Regions from separate parts of the Romboutsia sp. 1001216sp1 genome, predicted to be linked through region 2. Evidence: riboswitches for the same ligand, from Rfam matches in the RefSeq annotation. Region 2 holds a riboswitch; the other holds the start of a gene.
The links. A riboswitch is a leader RNA that binds a small molecule or an ion and turns the genes downstream of it on or off. The one in region 2 is predicted to bind cyclic di-GMP.

Region 1 (5,533 bases), on a different contig from region 2:
ATATTTCTTCTATATTATTTTCATCATGTATCTTTTGATCTATTATATATGAAGTTTCATATATACTATTTTCGCCTATTATATCAATTTTTATATTTGGTATTATTAATTTTATTTCATCTACTACTTTTTGTGATATTGTATGATCTTTACCTATTAGGATTATATTTTTAGAATTTCATTTTTTATTTATATTGATATGTTGTCTTTATTGATAAGCATCATTGGTGCGTTATATATTGTGGCTAATGGTGTTGCTATGATTGCATCTACTGTTGATTTTTCGTTTATTAATATTATTGTATCTATTTTTTCTTGTTGGATTTCTTGGCTTATTTTTATTGATGTGTTGTATATGTCTTTATCAGTGAATTATTTTATGTTTATAGCGTTTGATTTTGTAGTCATTAATATTATAATATTAATGTTATAAGCCCTTGTACTTTTTTTAATTTTTATCACCTCCATTAATAATAAATATATATATATATATATATTTATTATTAATAATCAAAACACAATTTATGCTATTGTACCTGCCAATATTCTTTCTTTGTAAGTTACATTCATATGTTTTTATATTAAAATATTTCAATCTTAGTCTACTATATGGCATACATTATATTTTGTAAAAAACTGTACATATTATATATAAAAATAGCTACTACGAATTTTACCTCGTAATAGCTATTATATTTATCTTAAAAATTCAATAATAATACCATTAATATCATATCCAACTTTATATAACTTGACCTTAAGTTCAATACCAATTAGTGCATCCTCTTTCTTATAACTAATTCAACTACTCGCCTTTAATAAAAAAATCCTTGTCACTTAGCAAGCCAACTCTTTGTCCCTGAAGTATAATATAATATCCTTTCTATTTCTAAATTTCATTTTAGAAAGTATACTGCTTATATGCTTTTTAACAGTATACTCTGTTATAAATAATTCTTGTGCTATTTCTCTATTGCTATATCCTTTACTAACAGCGTATAATACTTCTTTTTCTCTCTCTGTTAATAATTCTATATCTGAGTTGTTGCCGCCCAATACATTTGCTAAAAGATCGCTATCATAAAATTTTTTTCCTTTTCTTATACTATTTATCTTATATATAAAATCTTCTTTATTATCTATATTAAGTATATACCCATCTACACCATTTTTTATAGCTTTCTCGCATATAGTCTCATTCTTAGCAAAGTCTAGTACTATAAGTTTTTTATTTTCTATATCTTTTGTAATTTTATCTAGAAATTTTACTTGGCTTTCTTTAATATCTAACACTATATAATTTATATCTATTAGCTTTTTTCTATCTATATCGTTTATACTATTTGTTACTATGTTTTTAGTATGGTAAATAGACCTAAATAAATTATCTAATGATTCTCTAACCATAAAAGATTCTGAGACTATTAATGTACCCATATTTATATTCCTCCCATAAAATAATTTAGAAATAAAAAAACCAGCTATATATAAATTAAAATAGCCGGTTGCACTACTAGCTCCATATATTCCAAGTGCCCATATACAGAATATACTTCAAAGCTTCTTTATTTTGTTTTTTTAATTAATTTAATAATAATATATTTATATATAAATATTATCACAAATTAAATTTTTTTGTACAAAATCTCTTCTCCATTTTATAGTATAAATTCCTATATTATTTCATAAAAATACATTTTATATTATTTATATATATAAATCGTCATTTTTAACTTAAATTATTTATATATATTATTATATCTTGCCTATTTCTTAAATTTAACTTATATAAAATATTAGTTATATGTTTTTTTACTGTATACTCTGTAACCCCTAACCTAGATGCTATTTCTCTATTACTTAGTCCTTTTGCTATTTCATCTATAACCTCATTTTCTCTTATAGTTATATCGTTGTTACAATTAAATTCCTTTTTATTCATTGCCTTTTGAACTACAAAAGGATCATAAAAATTCCCACCAGACATTATCTTATTTATTATGTATCCGAAATCTTCCTTATCCTCTATATCAGTAATATATGCATCAGCTCCATTTCTTATAGATTTTATACATATCTCTTCATCTTTATATAGATTATAAATTATTACTTTTATTCTTTTATTATTTTCTTTTATATTGCTTATAATATTTAAATCAAAATTGCACTTTTCCCTTATATCTATAATAGCCATGCCATACATACCTATATCTTTACTTAAATTTTTAACATCTTTTTCCTTTTTTATATTTATATTTTTAAACTTTTCTTTAAATAAAGTTGATAATGCTTCTTTTAATATAAACGATTCTGAAATTATTAGTATATTCATATTCTTCCCCCCCTTTTTCTACTACATTATTCCACCCAATAGTTTTTTACTAGACCATGGTATATTATACCTAACGTACCAAAAAAAATTACTCTATATATCCATTCACTACTAACCTATGAGTACCAACATATTTAGGAGTACAAGTAATAAGTGTTATCATTTTTTTATTTTCATCTGAATCTAAAACCTCCACCTTATCTGGTGTTACAACTTCCTTACTATCTACTATGTAAGTATATTTTTCATCTAATGTGTGTACTACTATATTGTCACCTTTTTGTAATTCATCTAGATTGCTAAAAAACTTATTTGATGTGTAGTTTCTATGACCTGCCACTGCAAAGTTTCCGTACTGTCCTGGCATTTGAGTTTGATCAAAATGACCTACAGAATAATCTAATGTTTTTTGATCAGTTCCTTCCTTTACTGCAACTTTCAAATCTATCTTTGGTATTTCAAGAATAGCTATAACGTCTTGATTATTATTTATGGTCTTTTCCTTGCCTTTTTCTATTTGTTTACTTTCACTATTCTTATTATTTTGGATATTTTTTTCAAACTCCTTAACTAAATCATTATTATTTTTTTCAACATTGTAGTTTGTATATGCAGTTAATAAAATTATGCCTGCACCGATAACAATTAAAGATTTCCCTATAATTTTTTTCATAGTTTCACCTTTTAATCTCTATTTATAATTATTATAAATAATGCTAATAAAAACATCTCTGCAGCTATAACCATTGGATTTGATAAAAATTGAGCAACATATCCCATCTTAGGTATACTAAATTTAACTTCCCCAATTACATTATCTTTTTTAATAATATCTGGATCATAAACATCATTGTTATCTCCTTTTGTTTTGTATCCCTCATTAGTTATCTCCATAACTCTATGAGTAACAATTTCTCCATTATCTACAAATGTTATAATATCCTCTTTTTCTATATCAACTTTATTTTTATTTATTGTAACCACTAAGTCCCCTGGATAAAACTCTGGTTCCATACTTCCTGATAATACAGTATAGGTTCTAAATCCAATTAGATTAAACATCTTATCACTTCTTGATGTTAAAGCATTTAAAAGCATTATTATTGCAAATACCATAAAAAAGTAATATAAGAATTTTCCTATCTTAGGCTTTATATCTTGTTGTGTTTTTTCAATTTCCATAATTGTCCCCCTTATTTAAAGGAAGAAGAGAATCTCTTCTTCCTTTTTAATTTAAATTCTATTCTACAACAGGCTCTTCACTAGGAGCTTCGACCACTGATGGTTCTGGAGTTTCTGGTTGTGGTATTTCTTCTGGTTTATTCTCTGGTTCTTCCTCTGGTTTAGTTTCTGGCTCTACTGTTGATTCTGGAGTTTCTGGTGATTCTGGAACTCCTTCAGATGGCGGCAATTCCTCACTTGGTGGTACTTCTGGCGTTTCTTCACCTGGTGGCATCTCTTCACTCGGTGGTATTTCACTTGGTGGCACTTCTTCTGAAATTTCTGTTTTTGAGCCAAGCTTAGTCCAATGAGCTGTTAATTTGTCATTCTTATTCTTAGTAATTTCTATTTTATAACGAACTCTTATTAAATTATTATTCTTATCACGTATTCTTAGTTCTAAGATAAGCCAATCATCTCCACCTTCCTTAGTACTAATATTTTCTCTATTTATTTTTTTATCAAAATCTATATTTATTCCATTACCTTCAATTTCAGACTCTTCTGGTTTATTACTGAACTCCCCACTTCCTTGTTCAAAGTTAACACTTTCTACAGTTCCTTGATTTATAATTGATGTGCTTAACTGTATATACAAATCTTCTCTTTCATCGTGAACCCAAGCATTAGTTTCAAATTCACAGCCGCCTTCTGGTTTTGGGTCTACCAATTGGCCTATACTAACACTATTGCCCTTTATATCACTTGCAGTAAAATAACTATGACCAATATATCCACCTGTAAAAAAAACTGCCATGCTCATCCCTACCATAACAAATTTGCTTCTTATATGCATTATTCAACACCTCCTGCATCGATTTGTATAGCATTTATAGTAGTGTTAAAGTCTGCACTTTTTCCTTCTAATGTTTTCTTAACATCATCTGTTATATCACTTCTTATGCCAACAGTGACTGAAACATTAATAGACTCTCCTGGATCAACTTCAACTTTATTTCCATTATTATCAACAATATATGCACTTTGTAATGATAAAAGATCTTTTAATGTAGATACACTATATCCCTGTGGCTTCACACTTTTTCCACCATATGTCATTTTTAAATTACAACTTAATAAATCTAAATCTATTCCACCTGAATTACCTGAAAAATCTATCTCTACATTTTGTTTCAAATCCCCTTTATTTATAATAGAAAAACTTTTAGTATCACTTAATTTATCTTTATTCAGACTAATATCTATTCCATTTGATAAACTAGTGTCAAGTTTCCCCATAGTTATAACCAAGTCATTTTTAGCACTTACTTTGTCACTAAAGTATGAATAACTTCCAAAAGCTCCAACACTTCCTATACTTAGCATAAGTACAGCCCCACTAAGAGTTGCTTTTAATTTGTATTTTTTTGATTTCTTAGCTTTTTTTAATCTACTCATCTATATCATCTCCTTTGTTAGAAGATTTTCTATCTAAGACTATTCCAAGTCCTAATACACCTGCTCCAAGTGCTGTAAGGCTTGTTGCATTTACTATACTTCCGGTTTGAGGTAATTTGCCTCCTAATCCTCCAACATTACTTCCATTATTTCCATTGCCTGGTTTGTTTGGTTTCCCTGGATCTACCGACGATTCTGGATCTATCGGTAGATTTGGATTATCCGGGTCTACTGGTGATTCTGGATCTATTGGTGGATTTGGATTTTCTGGATCTACTGGTGGCTCTGGATCTATTGGTGGATTTGGATTTTCTGGGTCCACTGGTGGCTCTGGATCTATTGGTGGATTTGGATTTTCTGGATCCACTGGTGGCTCTGGGTCTACCGGTGGATTTGGATTACCTGGATCCACTGGTGGCTCTGGGTTTGTACCACCACCTCCACCACCTCCACCACCTCCGCCGGAGCTTAAGTTATATACAACACCTAGGCTAAATATTTTTAATAAGCCTTGAGCGTCATTATTCATTTCTTCATCCATATCTATAGTTAGTATAAATTCTTTTTCTCTATTACCATTTA
Region 2 (17,011 bases):
TACTAGACACTGTGTTATAACTAATACAAAGACAAAAGTAAAATATGTTATAGTAAGTTGGAGAAACTTACCATTAGTATCTTTTAATGATCCAGAATTAATGGTTGGAAAACCAGCAGGACTTACTGCAGCTACAGGAATGGATGCTTTAACTCATGCAGTAGAAGCATATGTTTCTAAAGATGCTAACCCTGTAACAGATGCTTCTGCCATACAATCAATAAAATTAATATCTAATAACTTAAGACAAGCAGTTGCTATGGGTGAGAATTTAGAAGCTAGAACAAATATGGCTTATGCATCATTATTAGCTGGTATGGCATTTAATAATGCTAACTTAGGTTATGTTCATGCTATGGCTCACCAATTAGGTGGATTATATGATATGCCACATGGTGTTGCTAATGCAATGTTATTACCTCATGTTTGTAAGTATAATATAATATCTAATCCACAAAAATTCGCTGATATAGCTGAATTTATGGGAGAAAACATAGATGGTTTATCAGTTCATGAAGCAGCTGAAAAAGCAATAGATGCAATGTTTAGATTATCTAAAGATATAGGTATACCAACTTCACTAAAAGAAATGGGAATAAAAGAAGAAGATTTTGAATATATGGCTGAAATGGCTCTTAAAGATGGAAATGCATTTAGTAATCCTAGAAAAGGTAACAAACAAGATATAATAAATATATTTAAAGCAGCATATTAATAAAAACATCTCATACTATTTAAAATATCATATCAAAAAGGGAATGTTAATTAACAATATAAAAGTTGGGACAAGTATTTATTTACGATACTTGTTTCAACTTTTTTATTTTAAAAATTTCGTAAATACTTTATTAGAGCTTTTCAAGCATACTTACTATTACAAATCTATAAAACAAAATGAAATAAAAAGTTCTTCATAATTAAACTAGAAAAAGAAAGTAATTTAATAAAATCGACAATATTAATAATGATTAATAAAAATGAATACTCAATACCTAAAAATATATTTAAAATATTAGAAACTTATATTTTACTATAAAGTGTGTATTTTAGCTAAAACTTATTACCTGTTCGTATAATATTTGAAATTAACAAATTGAAAGAATCAACCAAAATGATATAATTATCTTTAAAGTGGAGGTAATAGAGATTATGAAGAAAATTATTATAGTAGAAGATGAAGAAAAAATTAGAATGGAGCTAAAAAACTTCTTATTAAAATATAAATATGACGTTGTATGCTTAACAAAATTTGAAAATATTATAGAAGATATTTTAAAGTTGAATGGACATCTAATCTTATTAGATATAAATTTACCTATATATGATGGGTATTATATTTGTAGAGAAATAAGGAAAAAATCTGATATACCTATAATTGTAGTAACGAGTAAAGATACAGAAATGGATGAGCTTATGAGTATGAATTTAGGAGCAGATGATTTTATAACAAAGCCGTATAATACTCAAATTTTATTAGCACGAATAAATTCTATTTTAAAAAGAACATATAAAGAATCTAATACAGATATACTTTTATATAAAGAATTGGCATTGGATTTATCTAAAGATATTGCTATATTTGAAAATCAAGAAGTAGACTTAACTAAAAATGAATTTAGAATACTAAATTGTTTAATGAAAAATAAGGGGAAGATAGTATCAAGAGGAGATTTAATGGATTATTTATGGGACTTAGATTTATTTATAGATGATAATACTCTAACTGTTAATATAAATAGGCTTAGAAAGAAATTAAGTGAAATTGGATGTAGTGGATATATAGAAACTAAAAGGGGGAGAGGCTATATAATGCCGTAACTATGAATGTAAAAGATTATTTAAAAGATAGAAACTTAGCTATATTATTAAATTTTATATTTTTTGCTTTTGTAATTTTTATACTAAAAGCATCTCAAGTTGAAAGAATAACAATAATTTTTACAACAATGCTTTGGATAGTTTTAAGTAGCATAGAAATTTTTTATGGATATTTTAAAAAGAAAAGTTACTACGATCAAGTAATAAATTCCTTAAATGAACTAGACAAAAAGTATTTACTACCAGTAGTTATAAAAAGACCATCTTTTTGCGAAGGAAGAATTTTATATGATGTACTTAGCATTACAGATAAATCTATGAATGAAGAAGTCAATAAATATAAATTTAATCAAGAAGAATACAGAGAGTACCTTGATTTGTGGGTTCATGAAATAAAAACTCCAATAGCAGCTAGTAAGTTAGTTATAGAAAATAATAAAAATGAACATACATTAAGTATTTTAGAAGAAATAGAAAAAGTAGAAGGTTTTATAGAACAAGCTCTTTATTATTCAAAATCTAATGAAATAGAAATAGATTACATAATAAAAGAAACAGATTTAAGAAAGTGTATAAATAACACTATTAAAAGAAATAAAAACTTAATTAGGGAAAAGAAGATTTGTATAGATATACAAGATTTTAGAGAAATAGTTTATTGTGATGCAAAATGGATGGAGTTTATACTAAATCAAATTATAGTAAATTCTATAAAATACATAGGAGATAAAACTATAAATAAAAAGTTAGAAAAAGAACTTCCAAAGATATCTATATACACAAAGCTTAAAGACAATAGTCTAGAATTGTATATAAAAGACAATGGAATTGGAATTGATAAGAAGGATTTAAAAAAAGTTTTTAACAAAGGTTTTACAGGTATTAATGGAAGAAAACTAAAAAAATCAACAGGAATGGGACTTTATATATCAAAACGATTAGCAGAAAAGATGTATTTAGGATTAGATATATACTCTGTTGTTAATAAAGAAACTACTGTAAAAATAACTTTTCCAAAAAGTAATATGATTCAAATATAAAAAATTCGCTTTGTTCATGTTGCCAACGACCTTGAAAAACAGGTCCGTTACTCAAGTTTATATGTTGGAAATTATATTTATCCACAAATCAGGATTAAATATAATTTCCTAAGAAGTAAATAAACTTACATTTTCGTAAGATAGTCGTAAGGTTATCTTATTAATTAAATCCTCTAAAGATTATAAAATAAAGTTATAAATTAAAAAATATGGAGGAGATAAAATGAGTACAGTTCTTAAAGTTAAAAATATAGAAAAATATTATGGGAATAAGAAGAATTTAACAAAAGCTATTAACAATATTTCGTTTGAAGTTGATAAGGGTGAGTTTATAGGGATTATGGGACCTAGTGGAAGTGGTAAAACTACACTTTTAAATTGTATAGCAACAATAGATAAGGTAACTACTGGAAACATACAAATTGAAGATAAAGATATAACAACTTTATCAAGAAAAAATATAGAAAAGTTTAGAAGAGAACACTTAGGATTTATATTTCAAGAGTTTAATTTACTAGATACTTTAACTGTATATGAAAATATATCTTTAGCATTATCTATACTAGGAGTAAAGGGATCAGAAATAGATAAAAGAGTAAAAAGTGTATCAAGTAGACTTGGAATATCAGAGATATTAAGTAAATTTCCATACGAAATATCAGGAGGACAAAAGCAAAGAGTAGCTTGTGCAAGAGCTATAATAAATGAGCCGTCTTTGATTCTTGCAGATGAACCAACAGGGTCTCTAGATTCAAAATCAGCAAGAGTTTTACTTGAAAATTTATCTGACCTAAATGAAAGTATGAATTCTACAATAATGATGGTAACTCATGATGCTTTTACAGCTAGTTATTGTAAAAGAATTTTATTTATAAAAGATGGAAAAATCTTTAATGAGTTAGTAAGAGGAAATGATGATAGAAAAGAATTTTTCAAAAGAATTATAGAAGTTGTTACTCTTTTAGGAGGTGACAATAACAATGTTATTTAAGCTTTCCAAAAGAAATGTTCAAAGAAGTATGAAAGATTATAGTATTTACTTTTTTACACTTGTTCTAGGAGTTTGTATATTTTATATATTCAACTCAGTAGAAGCTCAAACAGCTATGATGGATATGACAGAAAATCAAAAAAAGCTAATGGAAGTTACAACTATGATAATTTCAATAGTATCAGTTTTTGTGTCTTTCATATTAGGTTTTTTAATAATATATGCAAATAACTTTATAATTAAAAAAAGAAATAGAGAATTTGGTATATATATGACACTAGGTATTAGTAGAAGTAAAATTGCTTTTATGCTATTTTATGAAACTATAATAGTTGGGGTTATGTCTTTAGCAGTAGGACTATTTGTAGGTGTATTTTTATCTCAAGGACTAGCTTCAGTTACTGCAAAATTATTTTCACTGGATATGAAAAAATATCAATTTATATTTTCAAAGGAAGCTTGTATAAAAACAATAATATATTTTAGTATAATGTTTTTTATAACTATGATTCTAAATTTTGTAGTAGTTTCAAGATATAAACTTATAAATTTAATAAATAGTCAAAGAAAAAATGAAAAGTTAAAAGGCACAAATTTAATATTATCTGTAGCACTATTTATAATATCTATAGTTTGTTTAGGATTTGCATATAAATTAATTTTAGAAAATGCTCTTGTAGACATAACAGATAATAATTTTAAACTATCTATACTTTTAGGGGTTGTAGGAACAGTATTATTTTTTAGATCTTTGGCAGGATTTTTAATAAAATTAGTTCAAAATGATAAAAACTTATATCTAAAAAATCTTAACACTTTCACTTTAAGACAATTAAACAGTAAAATTAATACAAACTATATATCAATGAGTATTATATGTTTAATGTTATTTATATCAATTGGGATGTATTCTTCAGCAATAGGACTAAAAAATGCCATGGAAAAATCAGCAGAGTCTCAAACCCCATATGATGCAACTTTTATAGAAACGTACAATCCTCAAGAAAAAACAAACTATAACAATGAAAAATTAAGTGAAATACTTAAAAAGTTAGATTTAAATGTAAATGATTATTCAAAAGAATATTTAGATTATAATTTTTACAAATCTCCTATAAAGTTTATTAAAATGTTTGAAAATACTTCAGATGATTTTTTATCTAAGCAATTAAAAGTTACGATGGATCATAATATTCCTATTATAAAACTATCAGATTATAATAAGCTAAATAAAATGGCAGGTAAAAAACCAATAAATTTAAAAGATAAAGAAGTACTTTTTGTTACAAATTCATCTACTATGGAGAACCCAATAAAAGATTATATAAAAAATAATAAAAGTATAAAAATAGGAAATGATGAATTTAAAATAAATGAAAACTATCAAAATCAATCTTTAGAAAATGATTTAACAAAAGATAATTTTATAACATTTGTAGTTGAAGATAAATACGCAGATAAATATGATATAAGTCAAAAGTGTTTAAGTTTTAATTATGTAGGAGATAAAAAAGATACAGAAAATAATCTAACTAAAAATCTTGAAAAAAGTAAAAATAAACAAATTCAATATCAAAAAGACAATGGTTCAATCTTAATATTTATAAGTAAACAAATGGTTTTAGAAATTAATATGTCTAATGCAGCTATGTTTTTATACATTGGTTTATATATAGGGATAATATTCTTAATATCTAGTGCAGCAGTACTTGCACTTAACCAATTATCAGGAGCAACAGAAAGTTTAGGAAGATATGAAATACTTAAAAAACTTGGAGTAAGCTCAAAAATGATAAACAAATCAATTTTTATACAAGTATTTATATATTTCTCACTTCCAATAGCCTTAGCCTTAGTTCATAGTTATTTTGGAATAAAGGTAGCAAATAACGTAATTAAAATATTTGGAGACTATGATACAGTAGGAACTAATGTGGTTGCAGTAGTGAGTATATGTGTAATTTATGCTATATACTTCTTTGGAACATGTAAAGGATATAGGAGAATTGTAAATAAGTAATTAAAGTATGTACTATTGAAAGAACATAGATAGTCAATATTGCATATGATTCTTAATGATTGTATCAACCATTGAATAAAAATAACTCATCCTATAATTGAAAGTTTAAGTTATCGGATGAGTTATTTTCTATATTTAAATTATAGCATATAAATAAATTTAATTATAGACTAGTTGGATAGACTGTATTTTTATATACTATTTTAAGTACAAATGATATACAGAAAATATAAACATCGGGGGTAAAATAATGAATTTATTTATGGCAAAGACAAATATTCATAAATTTGAAAAGGCAAAAGAGTTTATTGAAGAATTTAAAATAGGAGAGAATGACTTTATTTTTGCAAGTAAAGGTATATATGAACGAAATTTTAAAGAGTTAGATATAAAGGCAACGGTAGCTTATAAAGATACATATGGAAATGGTGAGCCTACAGATATAATGATGGATGCTCTATTAAAAGATTTTAATAAAGGTAACTACAAAAGAGTTATAGCCATTGGTGGTGGTTCAGTAATAGATATGGCTAAAATATTAGTTCTAAAAAATGGAAAGTGTACAGCAGATTTATTTGAGAAAAAGATAAAGTTAGAAAAAGTAAGAACATTGATAACAATTCCAACAACTTGTGGATCGGGGTCAGAGGTATCAAATGTTAGTATAACAGAAATAACTAAGTTAAACTCTAAACTTGGACTGGCAATTGATGAGTTATATCCAGATTATGCGGTACTTATTCCAGAGTTACTAGTAAATTTACCATATAAATTCTTTGCAACAAGTGCAATAGATGCGTTAATTCATTCTATAGAATCATTTCTTTCACCAAAGGCTAATGTTTATACAGAGATGTTTAGTAAGCAAGCTATGGAAATAATAATAAAAGGGTTTAAAAGAATTGTTAAAGACGGGCAAGATGCAAGAGTTTCGATGCTAGATGATTTTCTTATTGCTAGTAATTTAGCTGGAATTGCTTTTGGTAATGCAGGAAATGGAGCAGTGCATGCTTTATCATCTCCTTTAAGTGGAACATATCATGTACCTCATGGTGAAGCTAATTATCAATTTTTCACATCTGTTTTTAAAGTCTATAATAAAAAAAATCCAAGTGGAAAGATAATGGATTTAAATATTATTTTAAGTGGATTACTAGAATGTGAAGTTTGTAATGTATATGATGAAATGGAAAAGTTACTAAGTAATATTATAGAAAAAAAATCTTTAAGAGAGTACGGTATGAAGGAATCTGACATATTACTATTTACTGAAAATGTTATAGCTAACCAACAAAGATTACTTAGTCAGAGTTATACTTCATTATCAAAAGAAAATATTAAATATATTTATAATGAGTTATTCTAAATGCCTAATGTTAAATTTTACATTTATTTTATATTTAATAAAGTAAGATGTATTTTTCAATCTGAAAACATAGATGAATATATTTATATTAGATTAATAAAAAATAGGTGCGTTAAAGTAATTAAAAAATTACTTAATGCACTTTTTTATAGTACAAAAATTATACAAAATATATATGTATTAAGTATTACTTAAAAGTTAATTATAACATTAAAATAAAATACGTAAGTAGGGGGAAAACATCCGATATGATAAGAATGTTAGAGAATAAAGATATAGATAGAATAATGGAAATATGGTTAGAAAGTACTATAAAAGCTCATGATTTTATAGAAAAAAAATATTGGGAAGATAATTATAATACAGTAAAACATGATTATATACCTGTATCAGATGTTTTTGTTTATGAAGACGGAGAAAATATAAAAGGATTTATAGCAATTATAAATAGTGAATTTATAGGTGCATTATTTGTTGATAATAATTACCAAGATCGTGGAATTGGTAGAAAGTTAATTGAACATATCATTAATTTATACGATAACTTAACTTTATCTGTTTATAAAGATAATACAAAATCTGTTGAATTTTATAAAAAGATGAATTTTGAAGTTGTTAGTGAAAGTATTGATGAGGGCACTATGTGTATTGAATATACTATGAAAAATAAAAGTAAAATTCATAGATAAATTAGTTGGTTGGATAAGTAATATAGCTACACTTGATAAATAAATACAGTTGTTAGATTTAGTCTGAAGATTTATATAGAAGAATAATTTAAAATTTAAAAAAATGAAATCGAAGTCATATAAAAAGTAGGGGAATTTAAATAGAAAATTAAATTTATAAATAAAAGGTATTATCAAAATCTTGATAATACCTTTTATTTACTACTTAAGTAGTGAAACACCTTTGTTATAGTATTCATCCATCATATCCTTAGGAACCATACTTCCTCCAGTTGCCCAAGCTATATGAGTTATATTTTCTATCTTATCTTCAAGATTATTAGCTTTTAAATATTTCTTACCTTCTTCAGAAGTAAGTACATTTATTATACCTGGGACACCAGCAAGAGCTGAAGGTTCTAAGAATATATTTTCACCATCAGCCATTTTAGTTAATAATCTGTACATATTTTCATCAGTAACAGAGTAGCATCCACTCATTAATTTTTCTAATGTTTTACCAACAAATCCAGAAGCTCTACCAACAGCTAATCCATCAGCAGCAGTTATATTGTCTATTCCAAAGTCTTGAACAGAAACTTTATCATGCTCACCAGTCATACATCCTATCATCATGCATGGAGAGTGTGTTGGTTCAGCAAAGAAGAAGTGTACATTATCTTTGTATAAAAGCTTAAGTCCAAAGGCAACTCCACCAGGACCTCCACCAACACCACATGGTAAGTATACAAATAGTGGATGATTATCATCTACTTTTACATTAATATCTTTTAATTGTTTATCTAATCTTTTAGCAGCAACAGAGTACCCTAAGAATAAGTTTTTAGAGTTTTCATCATCTACAAAGTAGCTATTAGCATCTGCTTCAGCTTGTTTTCTTCCTTCTTCAACAGCTTTGCTGTAATCAGATTCATACTCTATAACTTCAACGCCTCTGCTTCTTAATAAGTCTTTTTTCCATTGTCTAGCATCTGCAGACATGTGAACTGTAACTTTGAAACCAAGTTTAGCACTCATTATACCTATACTTAAGCCTAAATTTCCAGTAGAGCCAACTACTACAGAATATTGAGAAAAGAATTTTCTAACTTCATCGCTATCTAATTTAACATAGTTGTCTTCTAATGATATTATATCGTTTGCTAAAGCTAAATCTTCAGCATGTTTTAATACTTCATATATTCCACCTCTAGCTTTTATAGATCCTGATACTTTAAGGTGACTGTCACATTTCAATAATAGATTTCCAGCAAGTTCTTTACCACAGATTTCTTCTAGCTTAGCTTTCATGTTATCTATTTTAGCTATTGGAGATTCTATTATTCCATTTTCTGATTGAGTTTCAGGGAATACTTGAGCTATGTATGGAGCAAATCTATTTAATCTTGCTTCTGCATCTAGTACATCAGCTTCAGAAAGCGAAACATTTTCCATACCCTTATCAAAATTAGTATGAAGTGGATTTATCCATATTGATTCTTTTAAATCTATTATTTCTTGTAATAAAGGATATTCATCAATCCAAGTTGATATTTCTTTGTTTAAAACTTTTGCATTAGACATAATAATAACCATCCTTATATTTTTATTTTTAATTCTTAAAGATAAATATTTATATAAATTTACCTAAGATAAATGAAGTTTATATTAAAACTATTTGTTAATTTAAATAAGTATTAATTAATTTTATTTCAAATAGTTAAATAATACTTAACTAATACTAACATTTTTTATGATTGACGTCAATTGAATTTAATTATTATTATAAAAGTTAAATAAAATTTAATTAAATTGATAAGAATAAGTTATATTGATATAATATGTAATGATAATTTCAAATACACAAAAGAGGTAAATTAACATATGAATGAAGTAGATATATCAAGAAATATTACTGAATATAGAAAAAGTAAAAATTTAACCATAAAAGAATTAGCTAACTTAACAGGTGTAACACCTTCTTTACTTAGTCAAATAGAAAAGGGAACATCAAACCCGTCTATAAATACGCTAAAACAAATTTCTAAGGCTTTAGATATACCCCTATTTAATTTTTTTATAAATGATAATCCTACTGAAAATTTAGTAGTTAGAAAAGATAGTCGAAAAAAAATAATGTTTGCTGAGGATGATAGCTTTGCTTATGAATTATTGACTCCAAACTCGCGAGGAACCATAGAGTTTATGCTTATGAAGATACCTAAAAGAGAGTCATCTTCAAAAGAACTTTTTAGTCATAAGGGCGAAGAAGTGGCTTATGTTATGAAAGGCTGTGTAAGTTTACATTTGATGAATACAGTTATTGAGTTAAATTGTGGAGATAGTGTAAAAATACCACCACACTCAAATCATAAGTGGGAAAATAATTCTGATGAGGATTGTGAGGTTATATTTGCAGTAACACCACCATCATTCTAAAAAATAAAAAATTTAAAATAAATTAGAAGAATAGAAGGATTTGTATAAAAAAGTACCTAAAGCTAAAATAGTTTTAGGTACTTTTTTTATATATTGCCATAATTATTCTGTTTAAATTTATTAAAAAGGTATATTAATTATAATAAGAAATAATTATAATAGATAAAAATTTAAAATAAACATAGAGGGAAAGGTATGCTATGGAAGAAGCAAAACTTATAAAGATGATAAATAATAATCCATTTGTTATAAAAACTATAAACAATCCAACAGATGAGATTAAGTTATTAGCTATAAAGAAAAATGGGCTTGTATTAGAGTATATAGAAAATCCAACTATAGAGATGCAAGAATTAGCTATAGACAACAATGCTAGAGCAATTAAATATATAGATAAACCAACAGAAGATATGATGATAAAAGCTGTAAGCGATGGATGGACTATTTTAGAGTGCATTAAAAATCCAACTGATAAGGTAATTAAATTAGCTATAGATAAAGCTGGATGGGCTATTAAATATGTTGAAAATCCAAATGAGGAGCTACAATTATTAGCAGTAAGGAAAGATTATGATTCATTAAAATATATAAAAAATCCTTATGAAAGTGTTCAAGAAGAGGCTGTAAAAATAAATTATACTGCATTAAGATATATAGATTCACCTAGCTATAATGCACAGATTTTAGCTATTAAAAGCAATGAATCGGCTATTAGATTTATAAAAAACTTGGATAAAAGTAAAATGTTAGAATTTTTAAAGGTAAATATTTTAACTATTAAATATATTTCAAATAAGATATCTAAAGAAGAATTAGAAGAAGTGTTAAAAGAAATGCTATCAAAGGAAGATATTGAAGAAAAATATGTTAGAGATTTTTTAAACTGTAAAACTATAGATAAAAATAATGATAATATATCCATGGATAAGATAATATTCATTCATAAATACGGAAGTAAAAAAGCTAAAAAAATAGCTGTAGATGAAAAACTTAAGATGATATAGGAGAAATAAAAAATGAATTTTATAGAGACATTAAAAAGCGTTGACTTAGTTTTAGCTACTGGGGAAGTACCTTTAGTAGTTGGCGAAAGTGGAATAGGAAAAACTGCATTAGCAAAAAAGCTTGCTAAAGAAAATGAGTGGAGTTTAATTGTTATTGATGGAAACTTACTTAAAGAAGGTGAAATAGGAGGCTTACCAACTGTAGAATCTTATATAATAAGTAATTCTAATGGTCAGGAGATAGTAAAGAAAACAACAGTATATGCAGTTCATAACAAGCTAAGGGAAATTGATGAAGAAATATCTAAAGGAAGAAATGTTCTTTTATTTATAGATGAAATAAATCGTTGTGAGCATACGGTACAACAAGAGCTTATGAACTTAATATTAAATAGAGAAATAAATGGATATAAGTTACATGATGATGTAAAAATTTTAGCAGCAATGAATCCATCAAGTAAGTATGGTTCAGATTTTGATTATCAAGTTGTAGATATGGATGCAGCTCAAGAAAATAGATTTGTATGGCTAAATATGGAGTCTGATTATAATCAATGGCTAAAATGGGCAATAGGTGAAGGTCTTGAACAAAAGGTTATAGAGTTTATTTCAACCTTCCCAGAATATTTACACAAAATAAATGAAGGAGATGTATCAGCAACTCCAAGAAGTTATGAAAGAGTTTCTAAAAGTTACAAAGTATATAAGGATCAAAAAGATTCAATACCAAAGGCTGTATTTTTAAATGTTATAAAAGGAAATGTAGGTAAAGTTATCGCAGAGGAATTTATAAACTTTATTGAATCAGATTATAGTCCACTTATATCTTATGAAGAGGTTTTTTGTGGAGAAACTTTAAGTGAATCTGTTATAGAAAAAGTAAAAAATGAAAGTCATACAAGACTTTATTTATCAGTAATGAATATTTTAAGGGATTTAGAATCAAATATTAAAAATGAAGATTATGAGGCAAGCTATTATATTAATAGATTTGTACAGTTTTTAAAAGTATACCCTATAGATTTAATGGTAGGAATTATGAAAGAGATTAAAAATAGCTATAAAAAAGTATATGAAAAAGCTATAGAAAATGAAGAATTTGTAGAAGCTTACTTCGAATCTTATAAATTAATAAGGGGATAGCCTATGGAAACTTACTTTGATAAACAAAAAAGAGATCTTTATTATAAAACAGAAAAAATTATAGATACGTATGCTATGTTAAAAGCAAATCACAAGGGTGAAAAATTTGAGATAGATATACCACAAGATTTCAAAAATGAATTTTTCAGTTTAGTAGATAAAGTTAATCTAAGCCTTATGGAAGACAAAGATAATTTCTATGGATATTTTTTATTTCAAACATCAAGAGAAATAAGATTTGATATAAGTAGTCCCACTGCTATAAATTTTAAAGGTGCTAAGTATGTCATATACTTTAATCCAATAATTTTTTTAGACCTTAATATGAGACAAATGGAAAGTACAATTAAACATGAAATTCTTCATGTAATATCTATGCATTTAGTAAGAGCAAGAGAATTAAAAGGAAAATACAGTACATTAGCTATTAATATGGCGATGGATATAGTGGTTAATAAATATTTAAATAATTTACCACCATATGCTGTTACTTTAGAAAATGTAAATGTAAAATATAATTTAAAACTTGAGCCTTATGAGCCTTTTGAATACTATGTAGAAAAAATTCAAACTGAATTAGATTTACAAGAAGTAGATAAAGATGGCGAAGAAGATGATACTCGTCAGTCTGATGATATAGAAACTGAATACAATCCAGAAAAAACTCATGATATTTGGGAAGATTCTAGTAATATAGATGAGGAAACTCTTAAAGAATTTACCCAAAAAGCTATTAATAATTCTCAAAAAGGTAAAATTCCAGAATACTTAGATGGTATGATATCATCACTTAAAAATAGTAAAGGTGAATTGCCTTGGAACTTATATCTTAATAGATTGATGGGAACAGTCGAAAGCAATAAAAAGAAGACTATAACAAGAAGAAATAGAAGACAGCCAAATAGATTAGATTTGAGGGGACAGTTGAGATCTCATAAAGCAGAGATAGCTGTCGCACTTGATATAAGTGGAAGTATTAGTGATGAAGAATTTAAACAAGCTATTAAGGAAGTACTTAATATAGTAAAAAATTATAACCATGAAATTACAATCATAGAATGTGATAATGAAATTAGACGTGTGTATAAAGTCAAATCTGTAAAAGATATAAAAGAAAGGCTTAAAAGAAGAGGATCAACTAAATTTAGCCCAGTTTTTGAATATGCTAATAATAAAAAAATTAATTTATTGGTATACTTTACTGATGGTAAAGGAGAAGACAGGCTACAAGTAATACCTAGAGGATATAAAATTTTATGGGTTATTTCAGGAAGAGGAGACAAACTTTCATTAAGAGAGCCTTATGGAGCAGTTAAAAAACTTAGCAAGGTTAAAATAAAAGATGATACATTAGATATGAGTGATGTTAGAAATGATGGATATTCAATGAATAACCAAGCTCCAATTTTATAAATTTATGTATTAAATTCTGGTTATTCTAATAACATAATAATAAAATTTCAATGAGAAATATAATTTCTAAAGGAGATAATAATATTATGAAAGAAGCAGAAAGATTATTAAATGAATAATTTGCGATTATTTTAAATATTTCTCCTGATGAAGTAACCTCATATATATTAAGTCAAATATCAAAATAAAGTACTTTATACTATACTTTATTTAAAAATATTAAAATTAAAAAATCTCAAAAAGTATCTTAATTTAAGATATTTTTGAGATTTTTACTTTAAAGTAATACAATTATATTAATAATTAAGCTAATTTATTAAAGTTTTTTACCTAAACAAGCCATATAAATTACAAACTCATTTTCTCCATCTAAATCTAACATATTATCAATTATATCCTGATCATATATTCCGATAGCACAAGTCCCGTAATTAAGAGATTCTGATGCTATGTAAAGATTCTGGCAAACATGTCCAATATCTATAAGTATTTTCTTATGAGCAGTTATACTAAATCTATGTTCACTTCTATATGGAATACAACTCCAAGCAAACACAACGGCACTTTTAGATACGAAACCTTGAACAAAAGGTTGGTTTGGAGTTGCTTTATCTATTTCATCATCTATATTGCTTAAAGTCTTTATAAATAAAAGTTTATGTTCTAAAGGTAAATATCTGTAAACTCCACTCTTTAAACCATCAACATTATTTATTATTAAATATGTTTCAAATGGGTGAGTGCAACCAGCAGAAGGTACAGTTCTTAAGGCACTAAATTTATCTTTTACAGTTTGGATTCCTTGAGTAGCCCATAGTAAATACGAAAGTTCAGATAAATTTATTTTTTCATCACTATATTTTCTTATACTTCTTCTATCATTTATACAATCTAGTACGTTAGGTTTAACTAAAATGTCTTTGCTTACAGGAGGTAACTCTATTAAATTAGAATTTGAATCATATTCTTTTTGGAAAGAAGGAGCGGGTATTCCTTTTTGTTTATCCGTTTTTATCTGTTTTAGTATTTCAAAATCAGCTTTGAAAAATTCTCTGTTTTGTGCAATTTTATCCATAGATGTCTCCTTATTAAAATGTATAAATTTTTACACTTATTATACCATATATATAAATATAAGTGGAAAAAGCCTAAATGGTAAAAATTTCATATTAGAAGCTTAATTACAGATAAAAATTAATAAATATTTTTGTGTAGTAATAATTAATATTTGCTTTAATAGAATATATTCAAAAATATATTAAAATTATTTTAAATTAAAAAAAACTATTTTAATTTATAAAAAATTATGTATAATTAATATAGATGACTAAAAATTACATATTAGCAAACCTAGAGAAATCTAGCGACGCAAAGCTAAAGGGGCTAAGGTAAAATTAGACTATGCCAGCCAGTTGCCAAAGAATTGATATTCTTTGTTTTTATAGAGTTATCTTATGATATAATTGTAAGATTGTTTTATAATGTTTACTTTAGATGGCAACTACCCTTTATAAAGGGTAGTTTTTTATTTAATAAAAACAACTATAGCTCTATAGCAAGACTATATTTTGAAATTTGGGGTAAAATATTTAGTTATTGTAAATTCATATAATATAAGAGGGAGAATATTATGAAGAAAAAGATAGCATCAATATTGGCCATATCTGTTATAGCAACAAACAGCACACCTACTTTAAATGTTTTTGCTAACGAAGTAATAAAGGAAAAAGCATTAGCGATAGAGGAACAAGTTTCTAAAAGTATGACAGTTAGTGATTTTAAAATTAAGAACAATCCTAACTTCGCTAAGTATAATGAACTTTATAGAGTTGAGATACAGTCTATAACAAACAATGGAAGAAGTTACCCAGGAACTAAGATAGAAAATGCTATAGATGGAAAACTTAATACACATTGGGAAACATACACTAGAAATACAAATGAATTTAAAAATGAAGTAATTGTGGAGTTTAAAGATATAGCCGAGATAAATAGATTAGCTTATGCTACAAGACAAGACGGGGCTAAAGGTAAAGGATATCCTACTAGTGCAGAGATATATGTTTCAGAGAGTGAAATAGGTGAAGATTTTAAACTAGCAGGAAAAATAGAAGGAAGTAAAGTTACAGGTGGAATGGTTGAATTTAAATTTGATACTGTAAGAGCAAAGAGAGTTAAATTCAAATTCGTAGAAGCACATGACGAGTGGGCAAGTGCCGCAGAGTTTTGGTTCTATAAAGAGGATAGAATTCTAGATAAGATGGAAAGATTATTTACTAATGCAAACATGAATGAAGTAAGTAAAGAGTTTGCAACTCCTGAAGCATTAAACACTTTAGAGAAAGAAACTGAAGGACATCCATTCCGCGATAGCTTTAAAGAATATATAGATAATGCAAGACTTGTTCTAGAGAACAAAGAGGTTAACTTTATTGAAACTAAAGTATCTAAGTTATTAGGGTATGGAACTGAAAACCAAAAAGCTTATGATGACAAGTTTATGTTAGGTAAAGACCACATCGTTAATACACAAGTAAATGGTGGAACTTACTCTACAACAAAAATAGAATATATGTATGATGGTGACCCTAATACACATTGGGAAACAAACAGAAGCAATGGTAATGGTTTCACTAATGAAGTGGTATTCACTTTTGATGAAATAGAACAACTTGATAGAATAGCATTATTACCTAGAAGCGGAAATCAAAAAGGATTTCCTACTAAGTATGAAATATATGCTTCAGAAACTTCTCAAGGGGATACATTCAAATTAGTTTCTAGCGGTACTGCAGAAGTTACTAAAGACTTCATGCAATTTAAATTTAACCCAACAAACTTTAAGAGACTGAAGTTTGTATTTAAAGAGTGCCATGAAAATAGACCATTCATATCAGAAGCTAGGTTCTATAAAGAAGATGCTTTATCAGAGAAAATGGATAAACTATTTACAGACAGTAATAAGAATACAGTAAACCCTGATTTTGGGACTTTAGAGAAACTTACTGCTTTAGAGAATGAAGCGAAGGCACATCCTTTATACAGTAAGTTCAAAGAAGATTTAGATGATGCTAAACTTGTATTAGAAGGTAACGAGGTAACTTATGCA

Region 1: another riboswitch for cyclic di-GMP. It lies ahead of ABHC41_RS06600 (response regulator transcription factor); the one in region 2 lies ahead of ABHC41_RS04760 (NPCBM/NEW2 domain-containing protein).

What each region holds. Positions count from the first base shown of each region.
Region 1 covers NZ_JBDPHA010000005.1:31,045-36,577, reverse strand. The annotation lists gene ABHC41_RS06600 (response regulator transcription factor) at 838-1,437, opposite strand; cyclic di-GMP riboswitch class II at 1,491-1,574, opposite strand; gene ABHC41_RS06595 (response regulator transcription factor) at 1,730-2,332, opposite strand; gene ABHC41_RS06590 (class D sortase) at 2,421-3,005, opposite strand; gene ABHC41_RS06585 (signal peptidase I) at 3,017-3,514, opposite strand; gene ABHC41_RS06580 (hypothetical protein) at 3,573-4,349, opposite strand; gene ABHC41_RS06575 (hypothetical protein) at 4,349-4,951, opposite strand; gene ABHC41_RS06570 (LPXTG cell wall anchor domain-containing protein) at 4,944-5,533, opposite strand, start outside.
Region 2 covers NZ_JBDPHA010000003.1:95,661-112,671, reverse strand. The annotation lists gene ABHC41_RS04825 (iron-containing alcohol dehydrogenase) at 1-715, shown strand, start outside; gene ABHC41_RS04820 (response regulator transcription factor) at 1,150-1,818, shown strand; gene ABHC41_RS04815 (ATP-binding protein) at 1,821-2,858, shown strand; gene ABHC41_RS04810 (ABC transporter ATP-binding protein) at 3,082-3,849, shown strand; gene ABHC41_RS04805 (ABC transporter permease) at 3,839-5,869, shown strand; gene ABHC41_RS04800 (4-hydroxybutyrate dehydrogenase) at 6,120-7,235, shown strand; gene ABHC41_RS04795 (N-acetyltransferase) at 7,484-7,924, shown strand; gene ABHC41_RS04790 (D-serine ammonia-lyase) at 8,126-9,487, opposite strand; gene ABHC41_RS04785 (helix-turn-helix domain-containing protein) at 9,788-10,342, shown strand; gene ABHC41_RS04780 (hypothetical protein) at 10,543-11,346, shown strand; gene ABHC41_RS04775 (ATP-binding protein) at 11,359-12,489, shown strand; gene ABHC41_RS04770 (VWA-like domain-containing protein) at 12,493-13,902, shown strand; gene ABHC41_RS04765 (SagB/ThcOx family dehydrogenase) at 14,219-14,977, opposite strand; cyclic di-GMP riboswitch class I at 15,236-15,322, shown strand; gene ABHC41_RS04760 (NPCBM/NEW2 domain-containing protein) at 15,533-17,011, shown strand, end outside.